3 regions of the Uliginosibacterium flavum genome follow, and region 2 is predicted to be linked to each of the others. Evidence: predicted binding sites of a transcription regulator. Region 2 holds the regulator's gene; each other region holds the start of a gene.
The links. Region 2 encodes sigma-54, which starts transcription at its own class of promoters, with help from an activator protein. Its sites were predicted from a motif close to TGGCACGCTTNCTGCTNA; they were not measured.
Positions count from the first base shown of each region.

Region 1 (3,251 bases), 170 kb from region 2:
GGGATCACGACGGCGTTCGCCAGACGCGCGATACGTGGCAGGCCGGGCACAGTGGCTGCCTGCACGCCGAAGAAGGGCACGAAGATCGAGTCGCGCGGACCGAAGTCCATATCCGGCAGGTAGTACAGCGGGCGGCCGGTTTTTAGGGCCTTCACTGCACCACGGATGCCGTCCTGACGCGACAGCAGCTGCTGATTTCCGAAGCGTGTGCGCCCGTGCAGGAGCATTTTTTCCAGTAGCTTGTTGTTCTGCGCCGAGAATACGCTGACGACGTCAATCTCCAAGCCTAGGCGATTGCCGGCGTCCAGATTGGTGAAGTGCGGGGTCAGCAAGATGATCGCGCGACCTTCGCGCTGCAGTGCTTGGAGTTTCTCCAGTCCGCGCAGCTCGACCAGACGCCGGATGCGCGCTTCGGAGGCCCACCAGACGATGCCGCGTTCCAGAAATGAACGGGTGACAGCTACTACATTGCGGAGCGCCAGCTTGCGGCGCTCGCTTGCTGTAAGTTCGGGAAAGCACAGGCGCAGGTTGGTCAGCACGACGCGGCGACGCGGCACGACCAGCACATACAGCAGGTGGCCGAGAAGCCAGCCACAGGCGGCTTGAACCGGTAGTGGCAGCCAGTGCAGCAACCACAGAAAAGCGAGAAAGATGCGTGTCATTCAGCGTCAGGAGCAAGGGGTGAGGGGGAAGCATCGGCCGAAGGAGGCGGCGGCGCACCGGCCGGGGTTTTGTAGCGGTTATAGCCCCACAGGTATTGCGTCGGGCATTTGCGGATCACGTCTTCGACAGCGTGATTGATGGCATGCACGCGTTCTTCCAGGCTGCCTTCGATTGGTGTTTGTGGTGCGAAGATATGCAGGCGCCAGCCCTTGCCGACGATGCGTTCGCCCCAGAACAGCAGCACGCGGGTGTTCTTCACCTCGGACAGGCGTGCGGCCAATGTCATGGTGTAGGCAGGTTTGCCGAAGAAGGGGGCCCATACGCCTTCACCCTTGCCCGGCGCCTGATCGGGCAGCAGGCCGGTGGAGACGCCTTGGCGCAAACCTTTGATGATGTGTCGCACTCCGGCCAGATCCGCCGTGGCCAGGGTGAGTTGACCACGCGCGCGCCCGGCGCGCAGGATCTGTTCAATGCCGCTTTGTTTGGGCGGGCGATACAGCACGGTCATCGGCAGGTGTGTGCCGAAGTACTGCGAGGCGATTTCGAAGCAGCCCATGTGCGGGGTCAGGGCGATGATCGTGCTGCCCTCTGTGTGCGCAGATTCGACAAGATCCCAGCCGACTACTTCGACGATGTGCTGCAGGACTTCGTCGAGTGGGCGCAGCCACACGAAGGGCAACTCCAGCATCATGCGGCCGGTTTCACTGGCGTTGGCGTGCAGTTCTGTACGCGTCGGGTTGCGTCCCAGACCGCGCGCCATGTTCTCCTGCAGGCGGCGACGGTAGCTGCCCGACAACGCGTAGGTTGCCAGTCCGGCCCAGCCGCCCAGGCGATGCAGCGCAGGCAGCGAGAAGCGGCCGAACAGGCGGAACAGGGGTGGAAGCAGGCGGTTGAGTGACACGTTTGGCTGCATGGGCAGGGGGAAAAGGGCTTGCATTATAGGGCGAGGCGGGGGCTATAATCGCGCACCGCCGAGTTAAGACAACTTGCAGGGCGGTTGTGCAGCGCAAGCCGCACACACAAATTCTGCTAAAGCGTCGACCACTCGAAACCCCGGAGTCGGCCGCGCCGACGATCATCCGGGGTTTTTGCTTTTGTGGAGTGCCTTATGGCCAATGATTTTCTTTTTACCTCCGAGTCCGTCTCGGAAGGGCATCCGGACAAGGTTTCCGACCAGATTTCCGATGCGATTCTGGACGCGATTTTCGAGCAGGATCCGCGTTCGCGCGTGGCGGCCGAAACCCTCTGCAACACCGGCCTGGTCGTGCTGGCCGGTGAAATCACCACCAACGCCCACGTCGATTACATTCAGGTCGCCCGCGATACGCTCAAGCGCATCGGCTACGACAACACCGAATACGGCATCGACTACAAGGGTTGCGCAGTCATGGTCTGCTATGACAAGCAGTCCAACGACATCGCTCAGGGCGTCGATCACGCCTCTGACGATCACCTGAATATCGGCGCCGGCGATCAGGGCCTGATGTTTGGCTACGCCTGCGATGAAACCCCCGAGCTGATGCCCGCCCCGATTTATTACGCACACCGCCTGATGCAGCGTCAGAGCGAGCTGCGCAAGGACGGCCGTCTGCCCTGGTTGCGCCCGGATGCGAAGAGTCAGGTAACTTTCCGTTACGTGGATGGCAAGCCGGTCGAGATTGACACCGTGGTGATCTCCACCCAGCACAGCCCGGATCAGAGCGAATCGCCGACCAAGATGAAAGCCAGCTTCACCGAAGCCATCATCGAAGACATCATCAAGGCGGTGATTCCGGCGGATCTGCTGAAGAAAACCAAGTATCTGGTCAATCCGACAGGGCGTTTCGTGATTGGCGGCCCGCAAGGCGATTGTGGCCTGACCGGCCGCAAGATCATTGTCGACACCTATGGCGGCGCCTGCCCGCATGGCGGCGGCGCGTTCTCCGGCAAAGACCCGACAAAGGTCGACCGTTCGGCCGCCTATGCCGCCCGCTATGTGGCGAAGAACATCGTCGCTGCCGGTCTGGCGCGCGAGTGTCAGGTGCAGGTGGCTTACGCCATCGGCGTGGCAAAGCCGATGAACGTGACCGTGTTCACCAACGGTACCGGCGTGATCTCGGATGAGCGCCTGTCGGCACTGGTCGACGAGCATTTCGACCTGCGTCCGAAAGGCATCATCCAGATGCTCGACCTGCTGCGCCCGATCTACCAGAAGACTGCTGCATATGGCCACTTTGGCCGTGCCGAGCCAGAATTCACCTGGGAGGCTACGGATAAAGCGGCTGCACTGCGCGCGTCCGCCGGACTTTGAGTCTGAGACAGCCTGGCGTCTGCCAGGCTTGATCCAGGATTGCCAAAAAGGCTGCCGCGCGCAGCCTTTTCTTTGTCTGTGGAAAGCCTCACTGCGCCTTGGTTTACAGCCGTCTCGCCGTAAAGCATGATGACTCCTATTTTGCTTCGCCACGCTTCAGAAATGGGCTGGCAACTGCGGTTTTCAGTACTTGGCGAATAGGGCTGGTGCGTATTCAGAAATGCGCCGGAGTGCCGTTTACAAGCTCTGATCTGCGCTTTTTCCCATCACTCAGGGCCGCCCTCGTGACGCACGACAG
Region 1 covers NZ_JBEWZI010000002.1:291,429-294,679, reverse strand. The annotation lists gene ABXR19_RS03055 (lysophospholipid acyltransferase family protein) at 1-662, opposite strand, end outside; gene ABXR19_RS03050 (lysophospholipid acyltransferase family protein) at 659-1,564, opposite strand; gene metK (methionine adenosyltransferase) at 1,772-2,953, shown strand; gene ABXR19_RS03040 (putative bifunctional diguanylate cyclase/phosphodiesterase) at 3,238-3,251, shown strand, end outside.
Region 1: the regulator sigma-54 is predicted to act here: its motif matches at 1,679-1,696, upstream of metK (methionine adenosyltransferase).

Region 2 (3,251 bases):
AAGTCGACGGCCTTGCGGCTGCTCTCCATGCGCGAACATTCGCGCGTGGAGTTGCGGCGCAAGCTTAAAGCCAAGGCTGTCGAAGGGCAGGACGTTGAAGCCGTGCTGGATCGCATGGCCGAAACCGGCCTGCAATCGGATGTGCGTTTTGCTGAAAGCTTGGTGCGCACTCAGGGCGGGCGCGTGGGCGTCGAACGTTTGCGGCGCGAACTGGCTGATCGAGGCGTGAGTAACGAAATTGCCGCAGCAGCGTTGGGCGAAGGTCTTGTCGAGGATGAGCTGACGCGCGCACGTGCGGTGTGGGCGAAAAAATTTGGTGAGTTGCCGAAGGATCAAAGCGAGTGGGCGCGCCAAGCGCGCTTCATGCAATCGCGTGGTTTTACGGTTGAAGTGATCCGGACAATGTTGAAAGAACCATTTAATGAGTCTGCTTAGGGTAGCCAGCCTGAAGAAACGCTACAAGTCGCGTACCGTGGTGCACGATGTTTCCTTCCAGGTCGGCAGTGGTGAGGTAGTGGGCTTGTTGGGCCCCAACGGGGCGGGCAAGACGACGTGTTTTTACATGATTGTTGGCTTGGTGCGTGCCGATGGCGGCAGCATCCATCTGGATGGTGCGGATCTGACTCACTGGCCGATCCACAAGCGCGCTCATCAAGGTTTGTCTTACCTGCCGCAGGAAAACTCGGTATTTCGCAAACTCTCGGTCAGCGAGAATATTCTGGCGGTGCTTGAGCTGCAGAAGCTGGGTAAAGCAGAGCAGGCGAAGCGTCTCGATGAGTTGCTGGATGAGTTGAACATTGCCCATCTGCGCGATGCGACCGCAATGTCTCTTTCCGGCGGCGAGCGTCGTCGGGTGGAAATTGCCCGGGCGCTGGCAACCCGCCCTCGTTTGATTCTGCTCGATGAACCTTTTGCAGGGGTTGACCCGATTGCAGTGCTGGATATTCAGAAGATCATTAGCTACCTGAAAGCACGTGGAATCGGGGTGTTGATTACCGACCACAATGTGCGTGAAACACTGGGGATTTGCGACCACGCTTACATCATCAATGCGGGTGAAGTGCTGGCGGGTGGTACGCCGGAAGAGATTGTGCAAAATGATCAGGTACGCCAAGTTTATCTAGGTGAACATTTCCGTTTATAACGTTTTTCATCAGGCCGGCATGGGCCGGCTGGTATCACTGTCCGCATGAAACCCTCGCTTCAGCTTCGCTTCTCCCAGCAACTGGCCTTGACGCCACAGTTGCAGCAATCCATCAAGTTGCTACAACTGTCCACGCTCGAACTCAATCAGGAAATCGAGCGCATGCTGCTGGAGAACCCGATGCTGGAACGCGAGGCGGGCGAGGAAGATGAGGGCGCAAGTCCGTCTCTGCCCGAGCCGCAAGAGGCCAGTATGGCCACTGCGGGTGAGGAGTACTCCAGCGAGCGCGTGTCTTCGGGCGAGGACGAGTATGAAGCGGCGAGCGTGGCCGACATGCCCGATAGCATCAACGAAGCCTACGACAGTGTGTCGGATGACGACATCGGCGAGGCCGCCGAATGGCGCAGTGAAGGGGCTTCGCACGGAAGTGGCGATGGTGAAGACGGCGATTTTCAGGATCTCCAGGCCGCAGCGACGTCCTTGCGGGATCATCTGTTGGGTCAGGTTGCCTTGATGGCCATGACGGATCGGGATCGCGCCTTGGTCATGCTGGTGATCGAGGCTCTGGATGATGACGGTCTGTTGCTGCAGGAGCTTGAAGAGCTTCTTCCGCTGATTCCGCCTGAATGGGATGTTGAGCTGGAAGATTTGACGATTTCCCTGCATCAGGTGCAAAGCCTTGATCCGGCAGGAATCGGGGCGCGCAACCTGCAGGAAAGTCTGCTTTTGCAATTGAAGACCCTGCCGGAGAGCGAGTCACGGCGCTTGTCCATGATCATCGTTGATGGCAATCTGGAGTTGCTGGCCGCACGTGACTTCGCCAAGCTCAAGCGCCGACTGTCCTGTAATGACGATGCATTGCGTTCCGCGCAGGAGTTGATCTGCAGCCTCAATCCCCGGCCGGGTGCTCGTTTTGCCGCGCCCGAGACGCGTTATGTGATTCCCGATGTGGTTGTCCGGAAATATCGGGGTGCCTGGACGGTAAATCTTAATTCGGAAGCAATGCCGAGGCTAAGGATTCACAAGGTCTATGCCGATATACTTCACCATAACCGGGGCGTAAGCAGCACACTGTCGACGCACCTGCAGGAAGCGAAGTGGTTGATCAAGAACGTACAGCAGCGGTTTGACACGATCCTGCGGGTTTCACAGGCGATAGTGGATCGGCAGCGACAGTTTTTCGAGCATGGCGAAGTGGCGATGCGTCCGCTTACCTTGCGCGAGATCGCTGAAGAGCTGGAATTGCACGAGTCGACGGTGTCGCGGGTAACGACTCAGAAATATATGGCCAGTGCCCGTGGCGTCTTTGAACTGAAATATTTTTTTGGCAGTCACGTTGCCACCGATACGGGTGGTGAATGTTCAGCTACGGCGATTCGCGCGCTGATTCGCCAGCTGGTTGCGGCTGAGGACGGGCGCAAGCCTTTGTCTGATGCCCGGATTGCTGAATTGTTGGGCCAGCAGGGTATTGTGGTAGCACGCCGGACAATCGCGAAATACCGGGAGTTGCTCAATATTCCGCCGGTCAGTCAGCGCAAGTCGATCTAACAGGAGAGGAGTGTTTTATGAATCTCAATATCACCGGGCACCATCTTGAAGTGACCCCCGCCCTGCGCGAGTATGTCAGCACCAAGCTTGATCGGGTGATTCGTCATTTTGATCATGTGACGGCAACCCATGTAATCCTCTCGGTACAAAAACTCAAACAGAAAGCTGAAGTGACAGTGCACGTGCGTGGTAAGGATATCCACGTGGAGTGTGAAGACGATGACTTGTATGCGGCGATCGATGCGATGGCTGACAAACTGGATCGTCAGGTACTCAAGCACAAGGAGAAAGCCGGTGATCACGGTCATGAATCCGTGAAGCGCCAGAGCATTGCAAGCGCGGACTGAGCGTGCGCGCAACACAGTTCAGCTGTGCTGCGGCCGGACTGGACGCAGCAGGGCGGGCGAGGCCTATAATGGGCCTGCCGCGACTGCAGGATGAAGTCCTGAACTGTCAATTTCCAACCTGACAAGCGGCGAGCTCCGAAAGGAGACTCGCCGCTGTTCTGTAAGTAAGACCGAACCTGGCATGAACCTGATCTCCAAGATTCTTGATCCGC
Region 2 covers NZ_JBEWZI010000002.1:120,572-123,822, reverse strand. The annotation lists gene recX (recombination regulator RecX) at 1-435, shown strand, start outside; gene lptB (LPS export ABC transporter ATP-binding protein) at 422-1,144, shown strand; gene ABXR19_RS02235 (RNA polymerase factor sigma-54) at 1,190-2,692, shown strand; gene hpf (ribosome hibernation-promoting factor, HPF/YfiA family) at 2,710-3,039, shown strand; gene ABXR19_RS02225 (PTS sugar transporter subunit IIA) at 3,221-3,251, shown strand, end outside.

Region 3 (3,251 bases), on a different contig from region 2:
ATACGGTGGGCTGGTCAGAGTGGGCCATCAGTATGGCCAGTGCCTGGTGGTTCTGGGACAGGCGTGCAGTGATGTGCGCGCCATTTTCCTGATTGAGTTGCTGCGCCCGGGTGGCTGCGGCCAGATAGCTGGCCCAGATCTGTTGCCCGTCCTTGCCGACCAGGGTTTCGACGCCGGTTTTGTCGTTCGGCAGGCCAGCCTGGTGCAGCACGCTGGTGCGACCGTCACCGAGTTGCTGGAGCTGGCGGGCAAAACGGGATTTTTGCTCGGAAAGAGCAAAAAGCGGCTCTACGTCATGCCCGGCCAGCACATCGCGCTCCTGTTCCAGAAGCGCGATGAATTCATTGACTTGCTGCGTTTCCGCAGCAAGCAATGTGAGCAGGCGCTGACGCAGCGCGCTTCGATCAGGAATCGTCACGCGCTACGCGGCTGCGCAGCCAGCATCTGGCGCACGCTGTTGATCAGCCCGTCGGCTACTTTTTCCGGATTGACCCGGAACTGGCCTTGCGAGATCGCACTCTTGATCTCCTCGACCTTGCCGCTGTCGACCACCGGTGTTTCGGCGATGACTTTTTCGAGCTGCTGCAGGTGGCTGGACAGCGAGGAGAGCTGGACTTTCGACCCGCTCGCGGCGCTGGAACTGGTTGTCGCCTCACGTGCGGGGCGAGTTTTGGTCTCGCTGCCCACAGCTCCGGGTGACTTGATTGTGTTTTCGATTTTCACGGCGTTTCCCTTTGGCTCAAGGTATGCGTGATACCTGCGAGGCCTGTTTTTGTATAAGGCATTCGCGATGCCACACTTGGCTTATCGGAGGATACAGCAAAAACTTTAGGGGTTTTTGCCGTGCCTGACAACCAGCCATGCCTTATGCAACGGCCTGTCGGGAGATTTCTTGAGAAGTTTGGCGATGAGTGGTGGGTGGCGCACTCAGTTGCGTACCTCCACCCAACCCTGCGCCCGCGCGATGCCACTGACGATATTGCCGTTCGCCAGGCGCACGCGCACGCTCTGGCCGGCACTGGCGGCGGCCAGCGCCTGGCCTTCGTTGCTGACGGAAAAACCCGTGCCTTGTGTGATGACTTTCACCATCTGACCTGCCTGAATCACGGCGGAGGGCCGCAGCAGGGTGGCTTGCAGTGGCCGCTCAGCGGCAATGGCGGTGCGCGCGATCTGGCCGACGGCTGCCGCATCGGCCAGCAGCAGATCGGCCGCTTGGGCTGTGAGTTCTCCCTGAACGATCTTGATGTCGTCAGCAGCGAGGCTCTGGCCGTTGGCGATGGGTCGGGCGGCGACCAGATAGGCACCATCGACGCGCACCCGGGCGCTTGCGTACAGCGAGAAATTACCACCTGAGCTGCAGCGCAGTCCCACCGAGACACGTCCCCAGGCGCGTGCGCCTGCGGGCAGGAAGGCTTGCCAGTGTGTACAGGCGCCATAACGCTCGGCCTCGGGCAGCCTGCCGACTTCGATGCTGACCTGACCCGGCGCGCTGGCGCTTTGCGCGCGCAGGAAGTCTTCGATCGTACGTGACATCTTGTCCTGCGCTGGCGTGGTGGCCGGGGCGGCCGTCGCGGCAAGGCCAGGGAGCAGCAGGAAGATGAAGAGGAGGGCGCGCATGGCAGGGGGCGTGAGGCGTGAATGTTCGTGGGTGACATCCCGATTGAAACACTTCGGTCTGTCGGTTCAAGCGTCAAACAGCGATGGGTGTGCAGGTCTATTCGAGCGCTTGTCCGCGTACCGGCAAACATTGCCGCCCGGCGCTTGCCGACTGCCGGGAATGCAGGTGGTTTTGCCGCTTTATCGGCCGCTGAACGCTCTGTTGCGGGGCTTACGATGCTGGCACAGAAGCTGCAATGAATCCGTCGAACACCCACGTATTTGTACTCGCCAGGGATCGACGGCCATGTTTGAAGAACTCTTGAACGGAGTGGAAGAAATGAACGTCCAACTCGACAATGCCCTGCGCTTTCATCAGACCGCCTTGAATCTGCGTGCTCAGCGCCAGGAAGTGATCGCGGCCAACATCGCGAATGCGGATACCCCGAATTTCAAGGCGCGTGACATCGAATTCGGCAGCGCCCTTAGCGGTGCTCTGCAAGGTCGGGTGGGGCGGCCGATTGCACTGAGCACGACTTCCGCGCGGCATTTGAATGCCAGCGGCGTGGCGACTAGCCCCCAGCTGATGTATCGCGGCGAAGAGCAATCCAGCGTTGATGGCAATACCGTGAATATGGACACCGAGCGTGCCTCCTTCGCCGAAAACGCGGTGCACTACGAAGCCAGTCTGACGTTTATCAGCGGCATGCTGAAAACGATGCAGCAAGCCGTGGCCGGTTAATAGGGAGCGCTGTCATGAGTATGCTTAACGTCTTCAATATCGCCGGCTCCGCGCTCAATGCGCAGTCCGTGCGCCTGAACACCACGGCCAGCAATATGGCCAATGCCGAGAGTGCAGTGGGCGCTGACGGCTTGCCTTATAAAGCCAAGCAGGTTGTGTTTCAGGCCGTGCAGATGGGGCCGAGCGGGCAGGGCGTACGTGTCCAGCAGGTGGTGGAAAGCGCCGCACCGGGCCGCATGGCCTACGACCCGAAGAGCCCTGCCGCCAATGCAGAAGGCTACGTCACGATGTCCAATGTGGATGTCGTCGAAGAGATGGTAAACATGATTTCCGCTTCGCGTGCCTACCAGACCAACGCCGAAGTAATGACGACCGCCAAAACCCTGATGCAGCGCACGATCGCGCTGGGTCAGGGCTGATGAAGCAGAGCAGGAGAGAGTGAAATGACAACGACAAGCACCGTGAATGATCCCACACAAGCGATCTATACATCCTTGAACGGGAGCGGGACCAAAAAAACCACCTCTTCTGCCGATGATCAGCAAAACCGTTTTCTCAAGCTGCTGACCACACAGCTCAAGAATCAGGATCCGCTCAATCCGATGGACAACGCCCAGACGACTTCGCAGCTCGCCCAGATCAGCACGGTGGACGGGATTACCCAGCTGAACGCCACGCTCAAGACGCTGATGGGAAGCTATCAGTCCAGCGAGGCGCTGCAGGCTGCAGGCCTGGTCGGGCATACCGTACTGGTGCCGGGTAGCGGACTTCAGGTGGTGAGCGGATTGGCTGCTGGTGGCGTGCAGCTCGATTCAGCGGCCAGCAAGGTGAGCGTGACGATCACTGACAAGAATGGTCTGGAGATGAAGCGCATAGACTTGGGCGCGCTGGATGCCGGTACGCATGAGTTCGT
Region 3 covers NZ_JBEWZI010000001.1:45,028-48,278, reverse strand. The annotation lists gene ABXR19_RS00225 (flagella synthesis protein FlgN) at 1-418, opposite strand, end outside; gene flgM (flagellar biosynthesis anti-sigma factor FlgM) at 415-723, opposite strand; gene flgA (flagellar basal body P-ring formation chaperone FlgA) at 928-1,617, opposite strand; gene flgB (flagellar basal body rod protein FlgB) at 1,937-2,338, shown strand; gene flgC (flagellar basal body rod protein FlgC) at 2,353-2,757, shown strand; gene ABXR19_RS00200 (flagellar hook assembly protein FlgD) at 2,782-3,251, shown strand, end outside.
Region 3: the regulator sigma-54 is predicted to act here: its motif matches at 1,838-1,855, upstream of flgB (flagellar basal body rod protein FlgB).